DNA from 4 places in the Pseudarthrobacter sp. BIM B-2242 genome. Region 3 is predicted to be linked to each of the others. Evidence: riboswitches for the same ligand, from Rfam matches in the RefSeq annotation. Region 3 holds a riboswitch; each other region holds the start of a gene.

Region 1 (4,182 bases), 1.5 Mb from region 3:
CCACGGAGCATGCTGGCACTCGTAAGAGCCGCAGATACCGTCTGGCAGCCAGGGACAGGCGGCGGGCAAGCGCACCATCCCAGGAAAAGGCCGGCACACCATGCCTACAAACCACGTCAACCAGCTGGCATCGAAATCCCATGACGCTCCCGACGAGAAGCGCCGCCCGGACAAAACAGAAGTGGACGTCGTCAACCTCGGCGATTACACCATTGGCCGGTTTACGTTCCAGCCCGGCTGGCGCTGGTCGGAGTGCATCAAGCCGGTGGTGAAAACCGAATCGTGCCAGAACAGCCATGTGGGGTACTGCGTGTCCGGGGCCCTTGCGGTAAAAACCGAAGACAGCCAGATCAATATCAGCGCCGGTGATTCGTACACCATCCCGCCCGGCCATGACGCCTGGGTAGACGGCGACCAGCCATTCGTCGGCATCGAATTCCTCAGCGCTGCGGAGTTCGCCAAGCCGGCCGGCGGCTGAGCGCGGCCGGGATCGGTCAGCGGCGGGAGGCGGTCAGTACCAGTTCCTGATTATCGAGTGGTTCCACGCGGCGCAAGGTGAATTGTAGCGGTCAAGGATATAGGCGAGTCCCCAGTCCACCTGGGTCCGGTAGCTGGTGAGCCAGTCGCTTCCCGCGCTCGCATACTTACTGGCCGGCAGCGCCTGGGCGATGCCGTACGCACCTGAGTCCGGGTTGGTGGCCGTGGTCAGCCAGTTGGATTCCTTCGTCCAGAGCTGCGCCAGGCACTGGAACTGGTCCTGGCCCCACCCGTAGGCGGACAGCCTCCCGGCAGCGTAGCTCCTGGCGCCTGCGGGGTCGTTGACCCCGCCGCCCGGAACAGAGGGGACGACGACGGGCGGCGGCTTTGGCGTCGGACTTTCAGCAGGAGGTGCCGGGGCAGGCACTCCGGGAGCAGGATTCTGCGGGGCAGGGGCGGCCGGGGCTGGCTTCGCCGGGGTCTGGGCCGCAGCGATCGCTGCGGTCGCTGCCTGGCGGCGTGCCTGCTCTTCCGCCGCCGCACGCTTTGCCGCCTGCGACACTTCGAAGGCTGCCAGCGCGGCCTGACCCTGACGGAACTCACCCTCCACTGCAGCCGTTGTTCCCTTGAGCGAGGCGAGCTGGGCGGTGAGTTCGGTGCTGCGTTCCTGTTGCTCCGCGACCTGCTGCGACATCGCCTGCTGGGCCGACCGGGCTGCGGCCAGCTTCGTTTGCGCTTCCCCGGCCAGCCGTTCGCGTTCGGCTTTGGCCGCGCGCTCCTGGCCGGCGAGCGCCTCCGCCGCCTTCTCAGTCTCTGCTGATTTGTGGACCAGGGACGCCGTCTTGTCACTGACGATCCGGACGATGTTCAGCCCGTGCATGCTGTTGGTCTGCACGGCGTCGAGCGCCACGAAGAACCCGATGTTTGTCCCGCCGGTCTTGTACGACTGTGCTGCGAGCGCACCAATTTCCTTCTTATGACGGGTTGCATCCTCCTGCGCACGGGCCACCTGCGCGGCCAGGGCATCCACCCTCGAACTGACCGCCTGAAGCTCAGCCCCGGTCACCGCATACTCGGCGGCGGCGGTGACGGCGGCATTTCCGAGGGCTTCGGACCGGGTCTGCAATCCGCCCAGCAGGTCGCCAATCCTGGCGACTTCCGCTGAGGTGCCGGCCTCGGTTTGCCTGGCTTTCTCCACGTCCTGCCATGAGGGGTATCCATCGGGCGGGGTGTCGGCGGCCGCGTATGCAGGCGTGCCGCATAACGAACCGGCGACGGCCAGTACGAGGACTGCGGCCACTGCGGACGGCCGCCTGTTTTGTGGGATCGGACACATAGTTGGTGAGCTTACCGGGCATATATCGGTTTCGGGGCCTGACCTGCGATGCTATTACCACAACCAGGAAACATTGCTGGCACCTTCAAGCGTGTTTTTGCCCTACATTCCGTTATCGGAATGTGACATTTGGGAAAACCAGCGGCTATGGTCGTTCGGTGCCCTGGTTCAAAGCCAGGACATTCCCGTCAGTATGCCGAGCCCTGCCGCTGACCCGGGACCCCAGCGCAATTGAACTGGCAGGGACGGGGGAACCACATTTTCACGGCTTCAGCTGAGGCCTTGGGGTTAAGTCGTTTGCGTCCCGTCCTGCACGGTGGCGCACGGCCGGGTGTCTCCGACCCGAACCCGACAGCTCACCCCGCAGGCATGGGAGAGGCAATCAACCATGTCCAAGAAGTACACTGCCGCACGCCATCGTGCCGCCACCACCCCTACTACGTCCCTTGCCCTGACGATCGGACGGCCGGCCCTTGTTGTCGCCGCCGCTTCAGGCCTGTTTTTCGGTTTCAGCGCTCCGGCCCACGCCGGGGTCAGCGGACCGGACAACTCCGGCACGGGTAACGTTCAGGCACAGTCCAGCGCACCGGCAGCAGCCGTCGCTCCGGCCCCGGCCCCCGCAACGGCCAATGTCCACACCGTCGTCTCCGGCGACACGCTGGGCGAGATCTCTGCCGCCAACGGCGTAGCCCTCAACGATGTCCTGGCCGCCAATGGCCTGGCGCTGTCCTCGATCATTTACCCGGGCGACCAGATCCAGATCCCCGCCGCCGGTCAGGCAGCCCCGGCAGCCGCCCCGGCACCGGCAGCACCCGCAGCCCCGGCAGCCGCCCCGGCTGCTCCCGCCAACACCGGCATCCAGCTGGCGTCAACCTCCGCACCGGTCCAGGCTCCCGCCCCTGTCCAGGCCCCGACCGGCGCTGCCGGCTCGGCAATCCTGGCCGCGGCCTACGGCCAGCTCGGAGTACAGCAGGACTGCACCGCCATGGTGGAGAAGGCCCTTCGCTCGGTCGGTAAGAGCGTTGGAGACCTGGCCCCGGGCCAGTTCTACCAGTACGGCAGCGTTGTTGGCTCGCCTGCCCCGGGTGACCTTGTCATCACTGCCGGTCACGTTGGCGTCTTCGCCGGCAACGGCCAGGTTGTCAGCGGCGGCGTGGACGGTTTCAAGACCGAGGTCCACTCCATCAGCTGGCTCCAGGGCGCTTCCTTCGTCCGCGTAGCGTGACCCCAGGCCGTTGGACGGCGGCGGTCGGCACACAGCCGCCCGCCGCCGTCGGCCGCTGCTGCATCCTCAGACGTGCTGCCCAAACCAGGACAGCGTGTCATTCCACGCAGCGGTCGCCCGGGCCTCGTTATAGCGTTCCCCGGTGTCATTGTGGAAAGCGTGGTCCACGCCCGGGTAGACGGTGAGCTGATGCGTCACAGTGGTGGCGGCCAAGGCATCGCGGAGGGCCGGCATCGCGCCGGTGATCCGCTGGTCCAGTTCGGCGTACACCCCGAATGCGGCAGCTTTGATGGCCGGCACCTTGTTCAGGTCCGGAGCCGGACCATAAAACGCTGCGGTGGCTTTCAGGCCCGGCAGCTCGGTAGCCGCCTGCCAGGTAATGCCGCCGCCGAAACAGTATCCGTTCATGGCAATGCGTCCGGACTCCACGAAGTCCTGGGCCTGGAGGTAGTCAAAGGCTGCCGCGAAGTCGCCTACATGACGGGCCGCCCCTGCCTTGGTCAGCGCCCCCGAAACGGCGTCCGAATCGAGGCTGGCAGTTCCCCCTTCCCTGCTCAGGAGGTCCAGGGCCAGCGCGGTGTACCCTGCCTTCGCGAACCGGCGCGCCACGTCCTGGATGTGCGGTGTCAGCCCGCGGTTCTCGTGGCAGACCAGCACGGCCGGACCTGCTCCGCCGGAGTCCGGCCGCGCGAGGTAACCGCTGATGTCGGTTCCGCCCGCAGCCAACCGGACTGTCGCCGTCGTTAGCCCTGCAGCGCCTTCGGGAACGGACAACGGGCTCTTCGCCCCCGGCACAGGTCCCGTCGATGCGGTGGCAGTGCCTGTCGTGGAACCCGAGGGCGTGGGCATTGGGTCTGTGCTGCGCGGGACTTCCTCCGGTGTGCACCCCACCAGCAGCATCGCTGCGGACGCCGCTGCCATGCTGCCCATGATGAAGGCTACGCGGCGGGTAAACGTGCGGTGTGTCATCTCACCGGCACGGTAGTCGTCGAAGAATTCCTCAATCAGGTACCGCTCAAACTTTCCAAGCTGGACCATGGCCGGCCTCCTCGCGTGAGGCTAACATCCTGCTCCGAACCAGGCTGTCCCGCAAGGGGTGGCCTTACTGGCCTGCCCCGGGCGCCTGCCGCCGGTTCGGAAACGG
Region 2 (4,182 bases), 140 kb from region 3:
GTGAGCGACGTGGACGTCCAGGCCTGGGGTCACTTTGTGTACTTCGCGGACCCTGACGGCAACAAGTGGGCCGTGCAGTACATCCCGGGACGGGAAGCCTAGGACACTCGGGACACGAAGCCTGGAACATCTGGGGCAAGATGGAGCGATGAGCATTCCAGCCCCCGCTTCCACCGTCATGCTTTCCTGCCGTGCAGTCCTCTTCGACATGGACGGCACCCTGGTGGACTCCACCGCTGTCGTCGAGCAGGTGTGGGGTGAGTTCGCCGCACGCTACAGCCTGGACATCGCAGAGATCATCCGGACTTCACATGGTGTGCAGGCCATTGACACTGTGCGGCGGTTCGCGCCGGAGGGTGCAGACGTGGCCGCCCTCACGGAGGAACTCGGCGCAATGGAACGCGTGCGGACCGAGGGCATTGTCGCGCTGCCGGGCATCGCCCGCCTGCTACAGAGCCTCCCGGCTGACGCGATCGCGCTGGTCACTTCCGCAGACCGGCTTCTGGCGGATATCCGCATGGAAGCCGCAGGGCTGGCCATGCCGGCAACAGCCCTCACTGCGGACCTGGTGACGCGGGGCAAGCCGCATCCTGAAGGCTACCTGCGGGCCGCTTCACTGCTGGGCGTGGAGCCGGAGGATGCCGTGGTGTTTGAGGATGCGCCGGCCGGAATTGCCGCCGGTGTGGCCGCAGGCATGCGGACCGTGGCCGTGGGTCCTAATACCGGCCCGCTGCCTGAAGGGGTGCTGCATATCCAGGACTACAGTTCAGTCACTGCAGCAGTGGATGCGGACGCCACGGGCCGCAGGATCATTTCATTCCGGCTCTAGGGCCGGCATCCACTTCCATTTGTGCGCAGGAACGGCGCTGCCCCGTCACCGGACACGCAGGGTCCGGCAATGCCGGATGCCGTGGGCTCCCGCTCACGACAGCAGGCCCTGAACCGGGGGATTCAGGGCCTGCTGCGCATTACGGATGCTGAAAATCTGGCTTAGTACCAGTTGTTCGACAGGTGGAAGTTCAGCGCACCGCACGGTGACTGGTAGCGCTCCTGGATGTAGTTCAGTCCCCAGTTGATCTGGGTGCGGTAGTTGGTGAGCCAGTCCGCACCTGCGCTCGCCATTTTCTCGGCGGGGAGCGACTGGACGATGCCGTAGGCACCGCTGCTGGGGTTGGTGGCCGTGGTGGTCCAGTCAGATTCCTTGGTCCACAGGGTCTGCAGGCACTGCATCTGGTCCGGCGCCCAGCCGTAGCTGGCCAGCTGGCCAGCCGCATATGCCTGGGCTCCGGCGGGGTCGTCCACGGCTACAGCCGGGGCAGGCTCAGGGGCGGGTGCGGGCTCGGGGGCCGGGGCCGGTGCCGGTTCAGCGGCCTGCGGGGCAACGCTGATTTCGGGCTCCGGGGACGGGGCGGCCTTGGCCTGAACCTCTGCTTTTTCCATGCTCAGCTTGGACTCGAGGTCGGCCGTGGACAACTGCTGGGTGTCGCTGGCAGCTGCCAGCTGGCTGGCTTCGTTTGCCTGGCCTGCTGCGCCCACACCGATGAGGAGAGCGCATGCCGCGGTGAAGACGGCTGCCCGCTGGGCCAGGGAGGGAATCTTGCGGTGATTTTTGGTGGACCCGTTCTCCGGGCGCGTTTGTACCTTGGATTCAGACATGATGGATCGCCTCTCACACCTGCGGAGTTAGCTGTCGGGTTCGGATGAGGGCATCCGGCCACACGGAAACATCACGTGCTGGCTTCACCCCAAGGGCATTTACGCCCGGGACTCTGGGTCCCCCGCCTCTGCCTCTGAATACGGGATCCGGGAAGCGGCAGAGCTTGGCGACATCCGGATATGCGGCCCGAACGGGAACCGCACCCCATTGACGCTACAGGAGCGCGGAGCTTAAGTCACATTTTGGTAACGGAGATCACGACGTCGGCGCGTTGCCTTGCGGTGCCGTAACTCCCATGGGAAGGCGCAAAACAAACGCCGTGCGTCCAGGGCGCGATGCTACGTCAACCGTGCCGCCGTGCGCCTCGGCGATTGACTGGACGATGGACAGGCCGAGGCCGCTGGTGCCTTCGGCGGCCCCAACGCCGGACGCGGGCGCAGTGCCTTTGCGGGCCGCGTCTGCGCGGGCAAACCTGGCAAAAACGTGGTCCACGAATTCCGGTGGGATGCCGCCGCCGTCGTCCGTCACGGTAACGACTGCACTGCCGGCGGACTTTTCCACACTGGTGACCACGGTGGTGCCCGGGGCCGTGTGCTTGCGCGCGTTGGAGAGCAGATTTACCAGTACCTGGCGAAGCTGCGCCGCGTCGCCATTGACCGACACCGGCTCATCAGGGAGTTCCAGGCGCCAGTTGTGGCCGGGTGCGATAACTTTTTCATCGCTGACTGCCTCGATCACGAGCTGGGTCAGGTCAACCTCGCTGAGTTTCAGGGGCTGCCCTTCGTCAAGCCGGGCGAGCAGGAGCAGGTCCTCCACCAGGGTGGTCATGCGTTCGGACTGGCTCTGCACGCGTGCGAGGGACTTCCGGCCGTCCGGCGTGAAGTCTTCGGTCATCCGCATCAGCTCCGTGTACCCGCGGATGGCGGTCAACGGGGTGCGCAGTTCATGCGAGGCATCGGCAACGAACTGCCGCACCTTCGTCTCGCTCCGCTGACGCGCCTCAAGGGCGCTGGCGACGTTGTCCAGCATCAGGTTCAGGGCGTGGCCCACGCTGCCCACTTCGGTTCCGGGATTGGCGGTCGACGGCGGGACGCGCACCGCGAGGGCCACCTCGCCGGCGTCCAGCGGGAGCCGCGCAACCTTGGTTGCCACCTCGGACAGCTGCTCCAACGGCTGCATGGTCCGGCGGATCAGCACCGTTCCGGCGAGTCCGATCAGCACCAGCCCGCCCAGCGAGACAAAGACAAAGGTCCACACCAGGGAAGCGAGGGTGCTTTCCTTGCCGGCCAGGGGAAGCCCGGTGACCAAAACGTCGCCGAAGCCGGTTTCCACGGCCACAATCCGGTAATCCCCGTTGGAGAGTGGGCGATCCACGGGATTGCCGTTCCGCGTCAGCGCCAGCAGTGTTTGCTTGTCTTCAGAGCTGAGCGCAGACCGGGTGGTGTCCGAGTCGAGGTAGCCGCCAATGTTGATCTGACCGTTGACGATGCGCGCATTCAGGGTTCCGACACTCTGGCCACGGGCATCCAGGGGATCCCTGCCGTTGAAGCCACCCTGGGGCGGGCGGCCGGGATCATTCGAGCGGTTGGCGGCCTGGCTCAACTGTTCATCCAGCTGCCTGGTAAGGAACGAATCCATGGAGGCATAGCTGAACAGGCCCACGGCGCCGCAGATGGCCACCAGCAACGTCATTGCCAGCAGGATCAGGCGCGTGCGCAGGTGCCAGGTTGCCGGTTTCAGCCAGCTGCGGCCAGGGTGCGTGATTTCTCGCGGCATGGACGGCGGCGCTATTCGGCCGGTTTGATGACGTAGCCGGCACCCCGCACGGTGTGAATCATGGGCGGGTGCACTGCATCCACCTTCTTGCGAAGATAGGAGATGTAGAGCTCCACAATGTTCGCCTGGCCGCCGAAATCGTAGTTCCAGACCCGGTCGAGGATCTGCGCCTTGCTGATGACGCGCCTGGGGTTCTCCATCAGGTAGCGGAGCAGCTCGAACTGGGTTGCCGTCAGCTGCAGCCCGTCACCGGCCCGGGTGACTTCACGGGTGTCGATGTTGAGGACAAGGTCGCCCACCACCAGCTCGGCCGTGTCCATCGCAGCCACGCCGGACCGCTGAACCAGGCGGTGCAGCCGCAGCAGGACCTCTTCCATGCTGAAGGGCTTCGTGACGTAGTCGTCCCCGCCGGCGGCCAGCCCTACAATCCGGTCCTGGACGGCGTCCTTGGCAGTCAGGAACAGCGCAGGTACCTCCGGGGCAAAGGCGCGGATCCTGCCCAGCAGCTCAACGCCGTCGAACCCCGGCAGCATGACGTCCAGTACCAGGACGTCCGGGCGGAACTCCTTGGCGAGCTTTACGGCCTCCGGGCCGTCCGCGGCCACGGCAACGGACCAGCCGGCCATGCGCAACCCCATGCTCATAAGCTCAGAGAGGCTGGGTTCGTCGTCGACTACCAAGGCGCGGATAGGGGAGCCGTCCGGGTGGGTCAGCTGCGGAAGGTTGTTGGTCATGGAGTGCGAAGTGGC
Region 3 (4,182 bases):
AGAGGTGCCTCCCCAGACGTAAGGGCTGCCGATACCGGTGTACGCAATTGCTGCCAAGCCCGAACCTGCGGCTGCAGAAACAGTGTCCGCAAGCTTGGTCTCGGCTGCACCGGCAGCGGCGGTTTCCGTTTCAGCTGCCGCTTCGGCTGCTGTTTCGGAAGCCGTGGACTGTGCACGGACCGGTTCGATCTTCGGCGCCGGCGTGGTCTCGACCACAATGCGCTCGAAGGAAACCGTGGCCGTGGGCGCGGCAGTGACGGCAAGCGCAGTCTGCGTTGAACCGGACTCGGTGGAGGCGGACACACCTGCGGTGGTGTCCGCGGCGTTGGCCGGAAGCCCCATGGTCAGGATCAGACCTGACGCAGCTGCGATGACAGCAGCCTGGCGACCTACGGTCCCGGCGTTTGCACTAACAGCCTTGGACACGGAGCCCAAGGGGTTGGTGCGAACCGTTTGCGCGCGGTGGCGCGCAGAATTATGGCGTGAAGACACGAAGGTAGCCTCTCCCAATGCCTGCGAGGTGAGCTGTCGGATTCGGATGGGAGTCACCCGGCCGCGCCGCTTCCTGGGAAGCTTTGCGACTTAACCCCAAGGCCTTCAGGATCGAAGACCAAAATTGGTTCCCCCGCCCCTGCCAGACGAATTCATGCGAACGGACCTTGAGCGGTGGCAGAGCTAGGCAATCCACTCAAGAACGTCAACTTCGGAAAAGTTGACGCGCTTTAGACGTTACAGCAGTTCAGAGCCAATGTCACATTCAGGTCACGGCAGGTCTCGGTGAATTGAGAGCTAGCGCTCATTTTGCGCTTAGAGCCAGCCTGTGGGGTCAACAACTTCGCCGTTGACCTGGACTTCAAAGTGGAGGTGGCAGCCCGTGGAGGCCCCCGTGGTGCCGCTGAGGGCCACGACATCGCCGCGGGTCACTGTCTGGCCTGTGCTGACCGTTGCGGACGACAGGTGGTTGTACGTGGTCTCCAGGCCGTTGCCATGGTCCACCACTACCCGGTTGCCGCCGCCGTACTGGTGCCAGCCGACGAACGTCACGGTGCCACTGGCAGCAGCCAGCACCGACGTACCGCACTGGGCCATGAAGTCCTGGCCGCGGTGGAAGTCCCCGGACCCGCCCGTGATGGGGCTGATCCGGAATCCGAACGGTGACGCCGTGGAGAGTTCTGCGAGCGGTGCGCCCAGGCTGCCCGCGGAGGCCGCAGGCGTAATAGAGCCGGCCGACTGCGCACTCAGCAACTGCTTGAGCTTGCCGTCGGGGTCACCCTCCGTCACAACTGACGAGCGGCTGAAGTCGATCTGAGCCGCTGCTTCAGCGGAAATCTCGGGCTGCGGGGTTGCGGAAACCGCGCCGACGGACTGGCCCGGCTGCTGGTCGGCCATCACCGGACCCGTGACCGGAACCGTCACAGTGAGGGCCAGGCCAGTGGCCGCGAGGGCAATTCCGGCTTTCTGGCCAATACCGCTGGCGGCCGCAAAATCGGTCATCTGCCTGAACGCGCCACGCCGCTGACGCCGCGCTGCGCGCTGTACGTCGCGTGGCCTCTCCGCGGAAAATTCCTCGGCAGCCCGCGGCGCCGAAGCGGGGCCTGCCGCGCGGCGGCGGCCCCTGGAGTATTGCGTGGTCAAGAATGTTCCTCTCTGGATAGCCTGCGAAGTTAGCTGTCGGATTCGGGTCAGAGAGTTCAAAGACCCGGTCCGCCGTGGCAAGCATTTGGCGCAGGGGTATCCCGGGAGATTCTTCCGCTGGAAAGGCTTGCTGCTGACGGACTTCACCCCAAGGCAGCTTTTTGACTGCCGGTTGTGGTTCCTCCGCCTCTGCCAGTTGGTGACTTTGCACCTGATCCGCTGGCAGAGCTCGGCTCCGGATCAGGTAACGCTTTTGTATCGACGCTTGGCTTAAACTATATGCGACGAAGCGGGGAGGTAACAATTCCGTTATCTTTTGCGGAATGCGCGACGATCCGCTAGCGGGGCCCTGGAGCGGCGCTCCGGACCGCCGGGCAGCGGGGACGTGACGTCCGTCAGGCGGGTCCTCTAGCGGACAGAAACGAAGACGTGCGCAGCCACTTCGGGCGGGAGCTCAAGCGCACCCTCAATGCCGGGAACCCGCACGGAAATGTACTCCCCGACGCGTTCCAGGGAAACGGAGGCGCCCGGCCGAATCCCGCCTTCATCCAGCTGCACAAGCAACTCAGGTTCTACCTGGATGGGTTCTGCCAGGCGGTTCACCGTCACGCTCGATGTTGGCCCGTAGCCCAGCATGGCCTCTACGAGATTAATCACACCGGCGTCCGGAACGGAGGATGTTCCGCCCAGCGCTGCCAGGCCGGGGATGGGATTGCCGTAAGGAGATTCAGTGGGGTGGTCGAGCAGTTCGTAGATGCGCCGCTCAACGCGCTCGCTCATCACGTGCTCCCAGCGGCAGGCTTCGTCGTGGACGTAAGCCCAGTCCAGGCCGATGACATCAGCCAGGAGGCGCTCAGCGAGCCGGTGCTTGCGCATGACCTCGGTGGCCCGCTTGCGCCCTGTCCCGGTCAGTTCCAGATGGCGGTCGCCGGAGACCACAACCAGTCCGTCGCGCTCCATCCGGCCGATGGTTTGGGACACCGTAGGTCCGGAGTGCCGCAGCCGCTCGGCGATGCGGGCGCGAAGGGCAACGATGTTCTCTTCTTCAAGCTCCAAAATGGTTCGAAGATACATCTCCGTGGTATCGATCAGATCCGTCATCCAGCTCAGCTCCTCGAGCGCAGTACCTAGCGTTGTCCCACCGTATCGCGTCCCAGCCGCGTCGAGGTCCGGTGAAAAGCTTAGCCTATTTTGAGTTTGTCCGGATAATCCCGCAGGGTGCAGATCGTCTCGTTGATTGGACTATGACGGTGCCGGTTCCCGCCCGTTCTTCTGTTTCAGGCAGAATAAAAGCGGCCCTCGTTGCAGTCGTTGCTGACTGCCGGCCACCCCACCGTCCCGGACGCCAACATGTCCACGCCGAATTGGAGCCCTTGTGAGCGAAACCAGCATCACTATTCCTGCCGACCTCCTGCCCAAGGACGGACGCTTCGGCGCGGGACCATCCAAGGTCAGGCCGGAGCAGCTTGAAGCACTCCAGGCGGCATCCCGGACCATCCTGGGTACCTCACACCGCCAGGCGCCCGTCAAGAACCTTGTGGGTTCGGTCCGCGAGGGCCTGAGCCAGTTCTTCCGCGCCCCGGAGGGCTACGAGGTTGTCCTGGGCGTCGGCGGCTCCACTGCCTTCTGGGACGTTGCAGCATTTGGCCTGGTGGAGAAGAAGGCCCAGCACCTGTCCTTCGGCGAGTTCGGCTCCAAGTTCGCCGCAGCCACAAACAAGGCCCCCTTCCTGGACGCGTCCTCCATCATCAAATCCGAGCCCGGCACCCGCCCGGCGGCCCGGGCCGAAGCCGGCGTTGACGTGTACGCCTGGCCGCAGAACGAGACCTCCACCGGCGTGGCAGCTCCGGTCAAGCGTGTTGAGGGTGCCGATGCCGGCGCCCTGGTACTGGTGGACGCCACCTCCGCGGCCGGCGGCCTGGACGTGGACGTTGCCGAGACGGACGTCTACTACTTCGCACCGCAGAAGAACTTCGCTTCCGACGGCGGCCTCTGGCTGGGCCTGTTCTCCCCCGCCGCCCTGGAACGCGCGGCGCGGATCAAAGCCAGCGGCCGCTGGATCCCGGACTTCCTGGACCTTCAGACCGCGATCGATAACTCGAAGCTGAACCAGACCTACAACACCCCTTCCCTGACCACGCTGGTAACGCTGGACAACCAGGTGCAGTGGCTGAACGCCAACGGCGGCCTGGACTTCGCCAGCAAGCGCACGGCCGACTCTGCGGGCCGGATCTACGCCTGGGCGGAGGCGTCAGAGTTCGCCACCCCGTACGTGGCGAAGGCTGAAGAGCGCTCCAACGTCATCGCCACCATCGACTTCGATGACTCGATCGATGCCGCGGCCATCGCCAAGGTCCTGCGTGCCAATGGCGTGGTGGACACCGAGCCTTACCGCAAGCTGGGCCGCAACCAGCTCCGGATCGCCACGTTTGTCGCCATCGAACCGGACGACGTTTCAGCCTTGCTGGCCAGCATCGACTACGTGGTGGGCGAGCTGCGCAAGTAATCCCCCGCGCTCAGCGCGCTGCCACCGGCAGCGTCAGCGTC
Region 4 (4,182 bases), 1.7 Mb from region 3:
GGCAAAGCTACCAGGTGACCAGTTCAGTACCGGAATTGACGCGTGAAGTCCTTGCCGGCAGCGCACCTGTGGGGAATGACGAAGTTGACGCCCGGTTTAGTTACCTGTCCGAGGATCTTCCGACAGTCGTCAGGGAAACGGCGTCGAACCTCACCTCGGACTTGATCAACCCCTATAACAAAGCAATGGCCATCCAGAATTACCTCCGCGGCGGTGACTTCACCTACTCCCTCCAGGCGCCTGTTGAAGGAAACTACGATGGCACCGGCCTTGAAGTCATTGGCCGGTTCCTTGAGGTAAAAGCCGGCTACTGCGTCCACTTCGCCGGTGCCATGGCTGTCATGGCCCGGCTGGCCGGGATCCCGAGCCGCGTCGCAGTCGGTTATGCACCAGGGGACCCAACCGGGAACGCCGTTCTGGTTGGCGGTGAACAGCTGCCCGAATTCGCCGTTGATTCCAAGGATGCCCATGCCTGGCCTGAGCTGTACTTCCGCGGTGCCGGCTGGGTGAGGTTCGAACCGACACCCTCCCGCGGCGTGGTCCCGGACTACGCGCAGCAACCGGCAACTCCTCCAAACCTCCCGGTAGAAGACGACCTCAGACCCGACGGCTTATCCATGCCGGACACCGGGACATCCCCGACTCCTGCCCCGGGACTTTCGGGCAGCGGCACGCCGGGCACGCCCATCCCTTCCGGCGTGGAGCCCGGCATGACGGTGGTGGCCTTGGTCCTGCTGTTTCTGGCCGCCGCGCCCTTCCTGATCCGCGCCGCCAGATCCGGTGGACGGAAGCGCCGCTTTCTCAGGTCGAATCCGCAACAAGCAGCCAGCATCGCCTGGGCCGAGACGACGGAAAGCGCCGTTGACCATGGCTACACTCCGGGCGCGGCAGAAACACCGCGGGCTTTTACCAGCCGACTGATGCAGCAGGCGCGGTTCAACAGCCAGGCCGTCGACTCACTGACCAGGCTCCGCCACGCCTTTGAGATGCAAATGTACGCTGCTGCGAAGGTACAACCCGTACCCGGGACGGTGTCTCCAACCTGGGCCGATGTCCAGGAAGTCAGGCGGGCTTTGTGGGGTTCGAAGACCCTGCCGGCGCGCCTGAGAGCCAGGCTCCTGCCGCGATCGCTACGACGCCGATACTGACCTCGTGCACAAGGCAAGGGCTGGACGCTGAGGAGAAGAAGCCGTGCAGGCCGTGTCCAAATCGTTACTAAGCGGTCGGCTGGTCAGTGCGGACAGGCCGTAGTTCCAGGAACAGCATTCGCGGCGGGTGCTGCTCAAGCGATACTGAAGGCCGGTGATTCGCCGCCCCCAAGGCACCGAATGACCGGCCTTCAGTGGATTTATTTGCCTGCGCGGACGAAGGTGACGGCGCCCTTGGACGTCATCCAGGTCAGCGGGTGGACCGCGGTTTCGTTCTTGCCGTTCAGCCCGGAGCTGAGGACCTGGCCGTTGCCGACGTAGATGCCGACGTGGCCGGGCTGCATGACCATGTCCCCGGGCTGGGGATCGGAGACCACGGTGCCGTAGTTCATGAACTGCATGGGACCGAGGTCACCGACGGGGATCCCTGCAGCGTTCAGGGCGTTTTCCACCAGCCGGGTGCAGTCCTGGATCATGCCGATCTGCGCGTAGGCCGAGGAGACCATGGTGGCGTTGACTCCACCTGCTGCCGGAGCGGCCGCCGGGGCGGCTGCCGGCGCGGCAGCAGGGGCGGGGGTGACAGTGACCTGGGCTTTGGCCTTGGCCGGCGCAGCAGCCTTCACGGCGGCGGGCGCGGCCGGAGCGGCTGCCTTGGGGGCCTGGACGGCGACCGGTTTCGGCGCTTCCACGACAGGGGCCGGCGTGGTCTTCACGGCGGGACGTTCGAAGGAGATCTGGACGGTGGCGTCTGCGCTGAGCGGGGCCTGGACCTGGCTGGCGAGCTCCAGGGTCGAGGTCGGCTCCGTGTCCCGCTGGGCCGGCGCGTCCGCTGCCTGCGCTGCAAGGCCGCTGGTCAGGACGAGCCCGGAAGCTGCCGCGATGACGGCGGCCTGACGGCCCACACCGCCGGCGTTTTCAGCGACGGATTTGGACAGGACCGCAAGGGCACTGGTCTGAACGGGGACCGCGCGGTGGCGGCCGTGAGCACGGCGAATAGACACGAAAAAGGGCCTCTCCCACTGCCTGCGAGGTTAGCTGTCGGATTCGGATGGGAGACACCCGGCCGCATCTCCAGCGCAAGGCAGGAGGCGCGGCTTCACCCCAAGGCCCGCCCGAAGCAGGCCGTCATGTGGTTTCCCCGTCTCTGCCGGACGAATGTTGCGAAGGGATCCCGGGGCAGCGGCAGAGTTAGGCAAATCTGCTCAGGAGTGCCGCATTCTGAGACCGGCACGCGTCCGACCCTACTGCAAAAACCACGGCGTTGTCACATTTGCATAACGCAAAGCAGCGATCCCCCGTCCGAATACCTGAAGGACGGCGCTAAGGACGGGGGCTGAACAATCGCGCCGCCGCCCGCCGGGAGTCGAAAAAGAACGGCCCGTCTTCCTGCCCGGTCGGCCACATAATCATTTGTGAAGTCTGAAACATGCTTTGGAAGAAGACGAAGGCGAAGCCGGAAGTGCATTCCGTCTTCGCCGCCGCTAAAAGGCTTCTGTTCAGCGGCTGCCTTTGGAACAGGCCCCACTGATGGGCGCACCGGTTGGTAGGACCGGGCGGGCCAGCCGGATGAAGGCCGGGTTGTCCTTAACTGATTCAATGCCCCGGAACATGCGTATCCTTTCTGAACGGATCTATTTCCATTGGCTCGAGAAACCCTCGGGTAGTGCTATGGCCGCGGTACGGTTTGAGGCAAAGGCGATATAGCCCCCCGCCCCTGACAGGAAAGCACCCTCCGATGACACAAGTTCCGGCCGACGTCACGCCCGCCGACCCTGCACGGAAAAGACGCAGGATCATTTGGGTCGTCCTGGCAGCCGTCGTGGCCACCGTCGTGGCCACCGGGCTGATCTCGTCCGCGGTGTTTACCGCCACCAAGCCGGCACCTGGCACAGCCCAGAACGTTATATATCTGCTTGGTGACGGCATGGGCCGCACCCAAGTCACTGCCGGCAGGGAGCGTTTCTACGGTGCCGAGGGCAGGCTGGTTATGGAAACCCTCCCGGCCCACGGTTCTGTCAGTACCTATGCTGTGCAGAAAAACTCCGGCCAGCCGGGGCAGTCTGACTTCGCCCCGGAACTGGTCACCGATTCCGCCGCTGCAGCCACGGCGTGGGCCTCCGGGGTGAAAACCTACAACGCCGCCCTCGGGGTGGATGCCACGGGCCATGTGGTGCCGACCATGATGGAGTTGGCCAAGCAGACCGGCTACCGCACTGGCAGTGTCTCCACGGCCGAAATTACCGACGCGTCCCCGGCCGGGCAGATGAGCCACGTCCTGTCCCGCGGCTGCCAGGGACCGGACTACTCCGCGGACGCGTGCCAGGACACAGAGATCACCGGTGAGCCGCTGCCGACCAGTGATGTCCGAGTAACCCCGATCGCAGACCAGATCGCCCGCAACGGTACCGCGGACATCATCTTCGGCGGCGGCCTGCGCCGCTTTGACGCCTCGGATGAAACCGAGCTGAAGGAGCAGGGCTACTCGATCCTGGGTTCGGTTTCCAGCCAGATTCCCGCGACCCGGGACGACCTGAACGGAGCCGTGGGGGAGAAGGTCTTTGGCCTGTTCAACAAGGGAAACCTGACCGTTGAAAAAGCCAAGCAGGACGACCCCGGAGCTCCCCAGGCGAAGGAGCCGTCCCTGCCGGAGATGACAAAGAAAGCTCTTGAGCTTCTAAACCAGCAACAGGAAAGCAGCGGCAAGGGTTTTTACCTGCAGGTTGAAGGTTCCTTGATTGACAAGCGGTCCCACGACAACGACGCGGCCCAGACACTGGAGGAAGTCAAGGCCTTCGACGATGCCGTCGCCGCAGCCCTGGACTTCGCCAAGAAGGACGGCAATACCCTGGTCATTGTTACCGCCGACCACGAAACCGGCGGTTTCCACATCATCGAAAAGGGCTCCTTCACTAACGCCGAAGCAGCCGCGCCCCCGGTCAACGTCGATTCCGGGAACGCCGCCAATAACTCCACCCCGACCCGGTCCGACGGAAACTTCAAGGACCCGGAACGTTCAACCGGTATCAGCAACGGT

Evidence for each region. A riboswitch is a leader RNA that binds a small molecule or an ion and turns the genes downstream of it on or off. The one in region 3 is predicted to bind cyclic di-AMP.
Region 1: linked by a shared signal. The riboswitch ahead of IDT60_RS10335 (LysM peptidoglycan-binding domain-containing protein) and the one ahead of IDT60_RS03655 (M23 family metallopeptidase) in region 3 are both predicted to bind cyclic di-AMP.
Region 2: linked by a shared signal. The riboswitch ahead of IDT60_RS03065 (hypothetical protein) and the one ahead of IDT60_RS03655 (M23 family metallopeptidase) in region 3 are both predicted to bind cyclic di-AMP.
Region 4: linked by a shared signal. The riboswitch ahead of IDT60_RS11365 (NlpC/P60 family protein) and the one ahead of IDT60_RS03655 (M23 family metallopeptidase) in region 3 are both predicted to bind cyclic di-AMP.

What each region holds. Positions count from the first base shown of each region.
Region 1 covers NZ_CP061721.1:2,257,639-2,261,820, forward strand. The annotation lists gene IDT60_RS10325 (cupin domain-containing protein) at 101-478, shown strand; gene IDT60_RS10330 (lytic transglycosylase domain-containing protein) at 512-1,777, opposite strand; cyclic di-AMP (ydaO/yuaA leader) riboswitch at 1,998-2,198, shown strand; gene IDT60_RS10335 (LysM peptidoglycan-binding domain-containing protein) at 2,202-3,038, shown strand; gene IDT60_RS10340 (dienelactone hydrolase family protein) at 3,105-4,076, opposite strand; gene IDT60_RS10345 (ribonuclease Z) at 4,141-4,182, opposite strand, start outside.
Region 2 covers NZ_CP061721.1:629,579-633,760, forward strand. The annotation lists gene IDT60_RS03055 (VOC family protein) at 1-102, shown strand, start outside; gene IDT60_RS03060 (HAD-IA family hydrolase) at 149-829, shown strand; gene IDT60_RS03065 (hypothetical protein) at 991-1,656, opposite strand; cyclic di-AMP (ydaO/yuaA leader) riboswitch at 1,662-1,810, opposite strand; gene IDT60_RS03070 (HAMP domain-containing sensor histidine kinase) at 1,913-3,433, opposite strand; gene IDT60_RS03075 (response regulator transcription factor) at 3,445-4,182, opposite strand, start outside.
Region 3 covers NZ_CP061721.1:765,870-770,051, reverse strand. The annotation lists gene IDT60_RS03660 (C40 family peptidase) at 1-426, opposite strand, end outside; cyclic di-AMP (ydaO/yuaA leader) riboswitch at 497-668, opposite strand; gene IDT60_RS03655 (M23 family metallopeptidase) at 808-1,635, opposite strand; cyclic di-AMP (ydaO/yuaA leader) riboswitch at 1,639-1,880, opposite strand; gene IDT60_RS03650 (metal-dependent transcriptional regulator) at 2,044-2,736, opposite strand; gene serC (phosphoserine transaminase) at 3,011-4,141, shown strand; gene IDT60_RS03640 (MFS transporter) at 4,175-4,182, opposite strand, start outside.
Region 4 covers NZ_CP061721.1:2,467,725-2,471,906, reverse strand. The annotation lists gene IDT60_RS11370 (DUF3488 and transglutaminase-like domain-containing protein) at 1-1,148, shown strand, start outside; gene IDT60_RS11365 (NlpC/P60 family protein) at 1,349-2,149, opposite strand; cyclic di-AMP (ydaO/yuaA leader) riboswitch at 2,155-2,353, opposite strand; gene IDT60_RS11360 (alkaline phosphatase) at 2,884-4,182, shown strand, end outside.